2 regions of the Paraburkholderia sp. BCC1876 genome follow, and region 1 is predicted to be linked to the other one. Evidence: riboswitches for the same ligand, from Rfam matches in the RefSeq annotation. Region 1 holds a riboswitch; the other holds the start of a gene.

Region 1 (5,089 bases):
CGAGATTGCCAGACCGGTCAGGTCGACGATCATCTGCTGGAAGTTCAGCAGCGCTTCGAGACGGCCTTGCGAGATTTCCGGCTGATACGGCGTGTACGCGGTGTACCACGCCGGATTTTCCAGCACGTTGCGCAGGATCACCGTCGGGGTGTGCGCGTTGTAATAGCCCTGCCCGATATACGAGCGGAACACCTGGTTCTTGTCCGCGAGTTCACGCAGCGCGGCGAGTGCTTCGGCTTCGCTCTTCGGTTGCGCGAAGGGGCCGAGCGGCAGCGGTTCGGTGCGGCGGATCGTCTTCGGAATGACGGCGTCGATCAGCGCGGCGCGCGACGCGAAGCCGAGGGCTTCGAGCATGGCGTGCTGGTCGGCCGTATCCGGGCCGATGTGCCGTTCGGCGAAGGCGTCATGCACTTCGAGCGCGGCGAGCGAGAGAGGAGTGCGGTTCATCAGACGATCCGGGTGTTCGAGCTTCATGGGTGTTCCTGGCGGTGCGGCTGTCTTTTCGAAGTCTCGAAAGTGACGGGCCGCACCTGACGGGTTAAACGTAAAGGTGAATCAGGCGCCGATGGCCTTGGCGTACGCGTCGGCATCGATCAGACGATCGTGCGTGGCGTCGTCGGACGGCTTGATCTTGAAGAGCCAGCTGTCGTACGGCGTGGTGTTCACCGAATCGGGCGTGTCGGCGACGGCGGTGTTCGCTTCGATGATTTCGCCCGAGACCGGCGCGTAGATGTCGGAAGCGGCTTTCACCGATTCGATCACGGCGACGGTGTCGCCGGCTTCGACGTTCTTGCCGAGTTCCTGGACTTCGAAGAAGACGATATCGCCGAGCGCTTCCTGCGCGTGGTCGGTAATGCCGACCGTCAGCGTGCCGTCCGCTTCAGTGCGGACCCATTCGTGCGATTCGGTATATTTCAGATCGGCCGGGATGCTCATCGGATGCTCCTATGCGGTGTTCGGATGGTGTTCAATAAAGGGGGAGGCGTACGCGCCGGCCTGCTTAAACCGCGAGCACTTTGCCGTTGCGCACGAACGGCAGTTTTACCACGCTTGCGGGAACGTTTTTGTCACGAATCTGAACGTGAACGGTGTCGCCCGGCTGCACGCCTTTCGGCACGCGCGCAAAGGCGATCGATTCCTGCATGGTCGGGGAAAACGTGCCGCTGGTAATTTCGCCTTCGCCGTGCGACGTGACGACTTTCTGATGAGCACGCAGCACGCCTGCAGCCTTGCCGTTGTCTTTCAGCAGGATCAGGCCGACGAACGCGGCCTGCGAACCGTTCGCTTCCAGCTTGTCCTTGCCGACGAAGGCGCGCGGCGACGTGAGGTCGACGGTCCACGCGAGACCGGCGTCGAGCGGCGAGACGTTGTCGTCCATATCCTGGCCGTACAGGTTCATGCCGGCTTCGAGGCGCAGCGTGTCGCGCGCGCCGAGGCCGGCCGGGCGGACGCCTTGCGCTTGCAGCGCGTCCCACAGGGCGGCGACGTGTTCCGCCGGCACGATGATTTCGAAGCCGTCTTCGCCGGTGTAGCCGGTGCGGGCCACGGTGAGTTCGCCGAACGGCGTACCGTCGATACGGGCGGCGTTGAACGGCTTCAAGGCTTCAGTCGCGGCGCGCGCAGCCGGCACGGTTTGCCAGACCTTGTCGCGTGCGTTCGGGCCTTGCACGGCGACGATCGCGTAATCGCGACGCGGCGTGATGGTCAGGCCAAAGCTGCCTTCGGCGTTGAGCTGGCCGAACCAGGCGATGTCTTTGTCGGCGGTGCCGGCGTTCACGACCACGCGGAAGTGATCTTCGCCGAAGTAATAGACGATCAGATCGTCGATCACGCCGCCGTTCGGGTTCAGCAGACAGGAGTAGAGCGCACGGCCCGGGGTTTGCAGCTTGCCGACGTTATTGGCCAGCGCGTAGTCGAAGAAGGCGCGCACGCGCTCGCCAGTGAAATCGACGACGCACATGTGCGAGACGTCGAACATGCCGGCGTCGGTGCGCACGGCGCGGTGTTCGTCGATCTGCGAGCCGTAGTTGACGGGCATGTCCCAGCCGCCGAAGTCGACCATGCGGGCCTTGAGCGCGCAATGGGTGGCGTGGAGCGGGGTGTGTTTGAGTTCGGTCATGGGGCCTCAGGCGTCTCGCGAAACAAAAAAGGCCATGCGGCGCTACGCCTCACGGCCTGATGGCTGCGAGCGATGCGCTGCATGGCCCCTCTGTCCTCGATACCTGAGAGATTGCGTTGCCGTGAACACGTTGACGTGCCACGGTGAAACGCGCGCCCCTTCGGTGGGCAGCCTGCCGGAATCTGCGTTTGCAGATGGCTACTGCCGCTCTCCAGAGTGCGAAAAACCGGCGCCTCGATGCTGCAGTGAGGCGGGTTTTTCGACGCGGTCGGTCCTTTTGCCTGAGAGTTTGCGGGTGTGCCCCTTCGGCGGCGCGGCCTGCGATTTTCAGCGGCCAGCACGCTCTCCCGACGCGTGCGGCGAATGTACGCGACGCCCCCGAGCTTGTCAAATAAAGGCGCGCGAGCGGCGCGGGGGTTGGCGCAGCGCGATTGCGCCTGTCAAAAAAAAGCGCGGGACGTGATGCCCGCGCTTCTTTTGTACCGCATGACCTGAACTGGCGCGATTATTCGCCGATGGCGTGTGCCGCGTTGTCCAGTTCCTGGTTCAGCACGCGCTGTTCGTCGCCGGACAGCCCGCCGCCGTGTTGCGCGGCCATGTCGTGCGCTTCCTGACGGATCACGTCGAGGCGATGATGCAGCGCGCCGCCTTGCGGGGGCGGGTAATAGCCTTGGTTGACGTGAGCGTCGATGCGGCGGCTCAGGTTGTCGAGACGGCCGTCGACCTGATGCAGGCGCTCATACGCGATCTGCTGCGGGTTGGGGCGCGGGGCCGGCGCCGGTTGGGGCGCCACCACGCAAGCGGCGAGCGAACTGAGCAAAGCGCATGCTGCTACTGCGCGAATGATACGGGGCATGGACTCTCCGGAAGTCGTTGTCGTTTTCTGGTGCTACCCGGGTAGCAACGGATAAGACGGGGTTCGCGCTGACCGGAGCGGGGCGCTTATTTGTAACGTTATGTTCCTTTCGGGCTTGTTAGTTTAGGCGGCGCGGCGACGGTTTGTGAGCCAGTTTTGGGTACACAAACCGTCGCCGGACGCCGGCAAGCCCCTTAGCGAATCCGCTCGAACGGCAAGCGGACGCCTTCCTCCGAACTGCGCGTGGCCAGTTCGATAATCGTCATGACGTCGACGGCTTCCTGCGCGCTGACCGGGAATTTCACGCCGTTCTGGATCGCATCGGCGAGAGCAATGTAGAAGCCGGCGTAGTCGCCGTTACGCGTCGGCAGTTCGCGTTCGACTTCCTGATCGCCTTCCAGCACGCGCAGCACGCCCGCTGTATTGCCGGCGGCGAAGCCCTCGTCACCGGGGCGCAGACCGGCCTTCAACTGATCTTCCTGGGTGTCGAGTCCGTATTTCACATAGCTCCCGCGCGTGCCGTGGATCGCGAACCGCGGCGCGAGCAGCATGGTTAGCGCGCTGGCGTGCAGCACGACCTCGAATTCGCCATAGCCGAGTTGAATGTGCACGTAGTCCGGCGCACTGGCTTCGTCGCGATGCGTGCGCACGGTTGCCGACACGGTCTGCGGCGCGCCGAACAACGCGAGCGCCTGGTCGATCAGATGCGGTCCCAGGTCGAACAGCAGGCCGCCACCGCGCGACGCCTCTTCGCGCCAGCGCTGCCGCACTTCCGGCCGGAAGCGGTCGAAATGCGATTCGAATTGCGTGACGCGCCCCAAGGTGCCGGCGGCGAGCAGGTCGCGCACGGTCATGAAATCGCCGTCCCAGCGGCGGTTATGGAACGGCACGAAGCGCTTGCCGCGGGCCAGCGCGATGTTGGCGAGCGTATGCGCGTCGGCGGCGGTGAGCGTGACCGGCTTGTCGACCACCACGTGTTTGCCGGCTTCCAGCGTGCGGCGCGCGAGGTCGAAGTGCGTGTCGTTGGGCGTCGCGATCACAACGCAGTCGATTTCCTCGAGCGCGAGCAGCGCGTCGAGATCGGCCACCACTTTCGCGTGCGGATAGTCGGCGAGCGCCTGCTCGGGCCGGCCCGTCGCGATTGCCGCGACGCTCGCGCGCCCGCAGTGGTCGATCACCGGCGCATGAAAGGTGGCGCCAGCAAAACCGTAACCCATCAATCCAATCTTCAGCGATGCGGACATGCGTGTCTTCCTGCAAAACGGCGCGCCGCCTGGCCACCGTGGCGTCGGCGCGCAACGCTGTAATTGTGGCATGTTCGGGCGGCCGGCCGCGGGCGTGGCCGTCAAGGATTGTCGGGGGCATGCGGCCGGATTGCCCGGCGTGCCTGTCTGGCGAAGTCAGCCGGCGTGGCGGCACGGAAGGTCGACGAGCGTCGTCGTCCGTCATATTCATCCGTGTTAACATCGCTCCTCTCGCGCGAACCCAGGCGGGCCGGAACACCCGCGCAGCGCGCCGGGCACGCGTTCCAGCCGCCGGCGCCGCGCAGCATGATCTTGGGCCTCCAGACCGCCGGCCGGCAATGCCGGGCCGCCGCGTCTTCCGCCGCCTTCAACCGCATTACCCATCCACACACGATGTCCGCAGGCCTGAACCCCGCCCAGAATGAAGCGGTCCGTTATCTCGACGGCCCGTGTCTCGTGCTCGCCGGCGCCGGCAGCGGCAAGACGCGCGTGATCACGCAGAAAATCGCGCACCTGATCGAGGCCAAGGGCTTCGAGCCGCGCCACATCGCCGCCGTCACGTTCACCAACAAGGCCGCGCTGGAAATGCGCGAGCGCGTGGGCAAGCTGCTCGAAGGCAAGACGCTCACCACGCCCGGCAAGGAAGGTCGCAAAGTGCCCGTCAACCAGTTGACGGTCTGCACCTTCCACTCGCTCGGCGTGCAGATTCTGCGGCAGGAAGCGGAACACGTCGGGCTGAAGCCGCAGTTCTCGATCATGGATTCGGACGACTGCTTCGGCATGATCCAGGAGCAGGTGGGGTCCACGGACAAAGGCTTTATCCGCAAGATCCAGTCGATCATCTCTCTGTGGAAGAACGGCATGATCATG
Region 2 (5,089 bases), on a different contig from region 1:
TTCGCGCCGCTGCATATTCCGCCGGCGCTCGCACTGATCGACGAGGCCGCGCGGATTTTCGGCGACGCGCCGCATTTCGCCTGCTTCGATACCGCGTTTCATGCAACGCTGCCGCCGCGCGCGGCGCAACTCGCGTTGCCACGGCGGTATGTAAAGGCGGGGGTGATCCGCTACGGTTTTCACGGGCTGTCGTATGAGTCGCTGGTCACGCAGCTCGGCAACGCGCTGCCGTCGCACGCGGTGTTCGCGCATCTTGGCAATGGGTCGAGCCTGTGCGCGCTGCGCGACGGTAAGTCGGTCGATACGTCGATGGGGTTGACGCCGACCGGCGGTGTGCCGATGGGCACGCGCAGCGGCGATCTCGATCCCGGCGTGTTGTTGTATCTGATGCGGGTCGAGAAGCTGGACGCCGCCGCGTTGGAGACGCTATTGAATCGGCACAGCGGCCTCGCCGGTTATACGGACGGCGAAAGCGATATGCAGGCGCTGGAAAAACTGGCCGCGTCGGGCGATGCCAATGCGGCGCTGGCGCTCGATGCGTTCGCTACGGCGGTGCGCAAAACCATTGGCGCGTATGCGGCGTTGCTGGGCGGGATCGATCTGCTGGTGTTCACGGGTGGGATCGGTGAACACAGCGCGGGGATTCGCAAGCGCGTGTGCGACGGGCTTGCTTTCATGGGACTCGTGGAGGGCGATCCGGCGGGCAAGGTGAGGGCGATTCATACCGAGGAAGAGAAGCAGATCGCGCGGCATTGCCGGACGCTGTTGCGCGCTGAGGCGCATTGAACTGATCTGGCCGCTTTCTTTGCCGCTGACCTAGCCTCTTATTTCGGCTTGATGGTCGTGCGATCCAATACGCCGGTGACGCCGAACAGACGCGTGACGTCTTCGAGGGCGGCGATTCGTTGCTGATCGCGTTGCAGTTCGCCGCGCAGCGTGATGCGACCGGCGGCGACTTTCACCTTGACGGCGTGCTCGGGAACCGCGGTATCCCACGCGAGGCGACGGGTCGCTTCGGCGGCGATCTGAGCGTCGGTCAGGCGCGGGCTGGTCGTGCTGTGTTTCGTGGAACGGTGGTGTGGCATGGGTTCTCCACGGAGATTGCGGGGATGGGAGAACACTAGCAGATGTGACGGATTTTGCATTCGGCCTTTGCCGCCGTGATCGCCATCCACAAAAGCGTTCGCCCCTGCTGTGGGGGACGTCCCACAGCAGGGGCGCGTTGCAAACGGAGGCTACACAATCGCCGCAGCCACCGCCTGTGCCGTTGCCGCCGACAACGTCCACCCGAGGTGCCCGTGCCCGGTGTTGTAGAACACGCCTTGCCGTTTGCCCCGTCCCACCTTGGGCAGCATGCTCGGCAGCATCGGCCGCAAACCCGCCCACGGAATCACACGCGACGTCGACACTTCGGGGAAGTAGCGCCGTGTCCAGTCCACCAGCGGCGCAATCCGGTCCGAGCGGATATCGCGGTTGAAGCCGTTGATCTCCGCCGTGCCCGCCACGCGGAATCGATCCACACCGAGCCGGCTGGTGACGATCTTCGCGCTGTCGTCGAGCAGGCTCACCCACGGCGCGCGCCGCTGACTGGTTTCGTCGTCGAGACAGACCGTGATCGAATAGCCTTTCACCGGATAGATGTTCACGTGATCGCCGAGCATCGCCGCAAAATCGCGACTCTTCACCCCGGCGCAGACGACGATCCGCTCGAACGCAATGCGCTGCGACTCGCCTTCCAGATTGACCGTCAGCGAAAACTTGCCCTCCACGGGCTGCTCGATCGCCGTGATCTCGGCGTCGTAGTGAAACTCGACGCCGTGCCGCACGCAGGCATCCGCGAGACCGCGCGTGAACTTGTGGATGTCGCCGGTCGAATCGGACGGCGTGAAAAAACCGCCGAAGAAATCGCCTTGCAGCGTGGGCTCGATCCGCTGCAACTCGGTCGCCGACACCGGATTGCGGTCGAGGCCGCCTTCGCGCAGCAACGCATTCACCTTATTCGCCGCAGCGAATTCCTTCTGCGTTTTGTAGATATGCAGAATGCCGCGCCGTTCGAGATCGAACTCGATGCCCTCGCTACGCGCCGTCGAGAACAGATGTTCGCGCGCGGCAATCGCGAGCCGCACGGTCTCGACGGTGTTGCTCCGGTAGTGCGGAATCTGCCGCAGGAATTCGCCCATCCACGAGTATTTGTGCCACGTGGGCAGTGGATTGAGCAGTAGCGGGGCGTCGCGCGTGAGCATCCAGCGCAGACCCTTCAGCACGGTGGCGGTGCTGTTCCAGACTTCGGCGTTGCTGGCCGATAGCTGGCCGCCGTTGGCGAACGACGTCTCCATTGCCGCATAGCGATGGCGTTCGAAAACCGTGACGTGGTGGCCGCGTTGAGCGAGGGCGTAAGCGGTCGTGACGCCGGTAATGCCGGCGCCGATAATGGCGATTCGTGACATGACATAGTCCAGATGAGTTGAGCATCACCGGTGTCGATTTCGTGTCGAAACCGGCGTCGATGCCCCATCTGTCCCTGTACCTGAGAGTTTCTTCCCGCGCCATGCCGGCTCAATGCGAGCCGGAGTGGGGAATCCCCTTCGGTGGACGCGCGCAAGTGTCGGCGGCGTCGCTCTCCAGATGTTCCCGCTGCGCGGTCCTTTTGCCTGAGAGTTTCCGGGGCGGTTGCTCCGTCGGCGTCGTCACTAACCGCATGACGATCTCTCCCGCGCTGCATGCAGAACGGCACGACGATACCGGGCAAAAATTATTGCCGCAAGTGTTTCGTGCGCTGCGTTGCAGCGCGTGTGTGCTGTCCGAGCGTGGGTATGCGTGCGCGCTGTCCTGTGCGTGTGCTGCGATTGTGTACCGGGTCGGCGTGGCGGCGATCGGCTATAGTCAGCGGCACAATCCCCATTCATCAACGAGGAGAACGCCGTGCCCGCTTTCACAACGCTGCTCGCTTTCGGTCTGGTTTCACTCGGCATGGTGCTCACGCCGGGACCGAACATGATCTATCTGATCTCGCGATCGCTCTGTCAGGGCAAGCGCGCCGGTCTCGTGTCGCTCGGCGGCGTGGCGCTCGGTTTCGTGTTCTATATGTTCTGCGCGGCGTTCGGCATTACCGCGTTATTGCTCACGGTGCCGTTTGCGTACGACGCATTGCGCTTCGGCGGCGCACTGTATCTGTTGTATCTCGCGTGGCAGGCAGTCAAACCCGGCGGCCGTTCGCCGTTCCAGGTGCGCGATCTGCCGCACGATAGCCCCCGTAAGCTGTTCACCATGGGCTTCGTCACCAACCTCGCGAATCCGAAGATTGCGGTGATGTATCTGTCGCTGCTGCCGCAATTCATTTCGCCGGGACATGGCAGTGTGCTGTTGCAGTCGCTGGCTCTCGGCTGCGTGCAGATCGTGGTCAGCGTGACGGTGAATGCGATTATCGCGAGCATGGCGGGGTCGATCGCCGGGTTCCTCGCGGGTCGTCCCGTGTGGCTGAGGGTGCAGCGCTGGCTGATGGGCACGGTGCTCGCCGGACTCGCGGTGCGAATCGCGCTCGATTCGCGTCGGTAAGCGGTTCGATAGCATTCCCGGGCAAACGCTCTGCGTGCGGCGTGTCGTTGCGTTACTCCGCTATGACCGCCTGACTGTCGTCATGTCTATGCTGACTCCTTAGTCTGCTACCCCGGCGGACGACACTGGAAAAGGCGGATGAACGACATGAGCATGCCCATTCGGAGCGATTCCCCCCTTCAATCTGCATTTCAAAGGAAGTCTGTCGGCACCGGTGCTAGCGCCGGCGGGCAGCAGTCCATGGCCCCGGCCTCTCGCCCCGATCTTACGAAGACGAACGCGCCGACGGGACAGGGGCCGAGTCTCTTGCCGGGAGACGGTCACGCGGGCGCAGCGCACGTTCGTACGCAACGGGCGTTGACTGAACCGCGATGGCAGTCCACCAAGGAGACCTGGAGCGAATTCCAGTGTAGACATTTCAACTGGAATAACCGCCAGAGCGGCACGTGCGAGGCGGGCTCGGTACCAGCGAACGAAGGCAAGCAGCCGAAGCAATCGACCCTCGATATTTTATTGGCGATATCTTTCGCGGTGTTAGCCGGCGGCCCGACCGAGATGCTCCAGAAGCCATCCGGGGTTCCAGTCCGTCCTCCCTCTCCGATGGACGTGTCGCCTGCACCGTCGCGTCCTTCATCGCCAATGGACGTGTCGCCCGCACCGTCGCGTCCTTCATCGCCGATGGACGTGTCGCCCGCGCCATCCCGTCCAGCATCGCCGAAGGACACATCACCCACGCCCGCAGCGGGTCGCCCGGATGGGACCACGGCAGACCGGCCGGCCGATTCGGCGCAAGGCAGCGCGCCGTCCGCCAGTCATGCCGGAATACGCGGTCCCGATCCCTATCTCAGCCCGAACGCCGTGCCGCGCGGCATGCATATCAATGAAGTCGGCATGCTGGAGAAGTCGTCGTTTTCAACCGTGTATCGGGTTGAGCGTCCCGGTCTTCGAGAAGAGATCGCCGCGCATGGCTTTAGTCCGTCCAATCACTTCGGCGGAATTCAGAAGATGATCCAGGGCGACGCGATTATCGTTTCTGAAACGCCGGAAGGTGCCCGCATCTTCGGCAACGGTGAATACGGGGAGGGTCACTACGACTTATACGCAATCGATGCGAAAGGGTACAAGGGCGCGTCACTGAAAGACAACGTGGACTACAACACCGAGTTTGTCGCGCATGCAACGGGCCGCACAGCGGAGGCCTTGAAGAAGTTGCCGCCACGCGAAGTCGCGGAAGGTGCGCTGGAGTTCCTCGAGGCGCATATCGACGCGGCAGCGGGTCAGGCCAGCAAGATTCACCTTCTCGAACGAGGCGTGCCGCGCGACAGAAAATCCAGCGATTCCGAATGAGCGTGCGGCGCCTGGCGATGGCCGCATGTAACGGTCGGCAGTATGACTGCCGACCTGCTCGGGGAGCACGCGGCATGGGTTATTCATCGCGCCGATCCGTCCATTCGCGATTCATCTTCAAGGTGTCGCGGGCGCAGTGACTTATACATGATCGTCGTGGCGTCGAAGCGTTCCTCGTCCGGTCCGC

What was found. A riboswitch is a leader RNA that binds a small molecule or an ion and turns the genes downstream of it on or off. The one in region 1 is predicted to bind glycine.
Region 2: another riboswitch for glycine. It lies ahead of HWY05_RS01010 (D-amino acid dehydrogenase); the one in region 1 lies ahead of gcvT (glycine cleavage system aminomethyltransferase GcvT).

What each region holds. Positions count from the first base shown of each region.
Region 1 covers NZ_CADFGI010000004.1:175,714-180,802, reverse strand. Annotated here, with positions in the region: gene gcvP (aminomethyl-transferring glycine dehydrogenase) at 1-474, opposite strand, end outside; gene gcvH (glycine cleavage system protein GcvH) at 556-936, opposite strand; gene gcvT (glycine cleavage system aminomethyltransferase GcvT) at 1,001-2,119, opposite strand; glycine riboswitch at 2,200-2,344, opposite strand; glycine riboswitch at 2,378-2,479, opposite strand; gene HWY05_RS16235 (hypothetical protein) at 2,625-2,975, opposite strand; gene HWY05_RS16230 (oxidoreductase) at 3,170-4,219, opposite strand; gene HWY05_RS16225 (UvrD-helicase domain-containing protein) at 4,613-5,089, shown strand, end outside.
Region 2 covers NZ_CADFGI010000001.1:252,209-257,297, reverse strand. Annotated here, with positions in the region: gene HWY05_RS01020 (acetate/propionate family kinase) at 1-786, shown strand, start outside; gene HWY05_RS01015 (BON domain-containing protein) at 825-1,085, opposite strand; gene HWY05_RS01010 (D-amino acid dehydrogenase) at 1,236-2,447, opposite strand; glycine riboswitch at 2,630-2,724, opposite strand; gene HWY05_RS01005 (LysE family translocator) at 2,923-3,555, shown strand; gene HWY05_RS01000 (hypothetical protein) at 3,913-4,902, shown strand; gene HWY05_RS00995 (GNAT family N-acetyltransferase) at 4,986-5,089, opposite strand, start outside.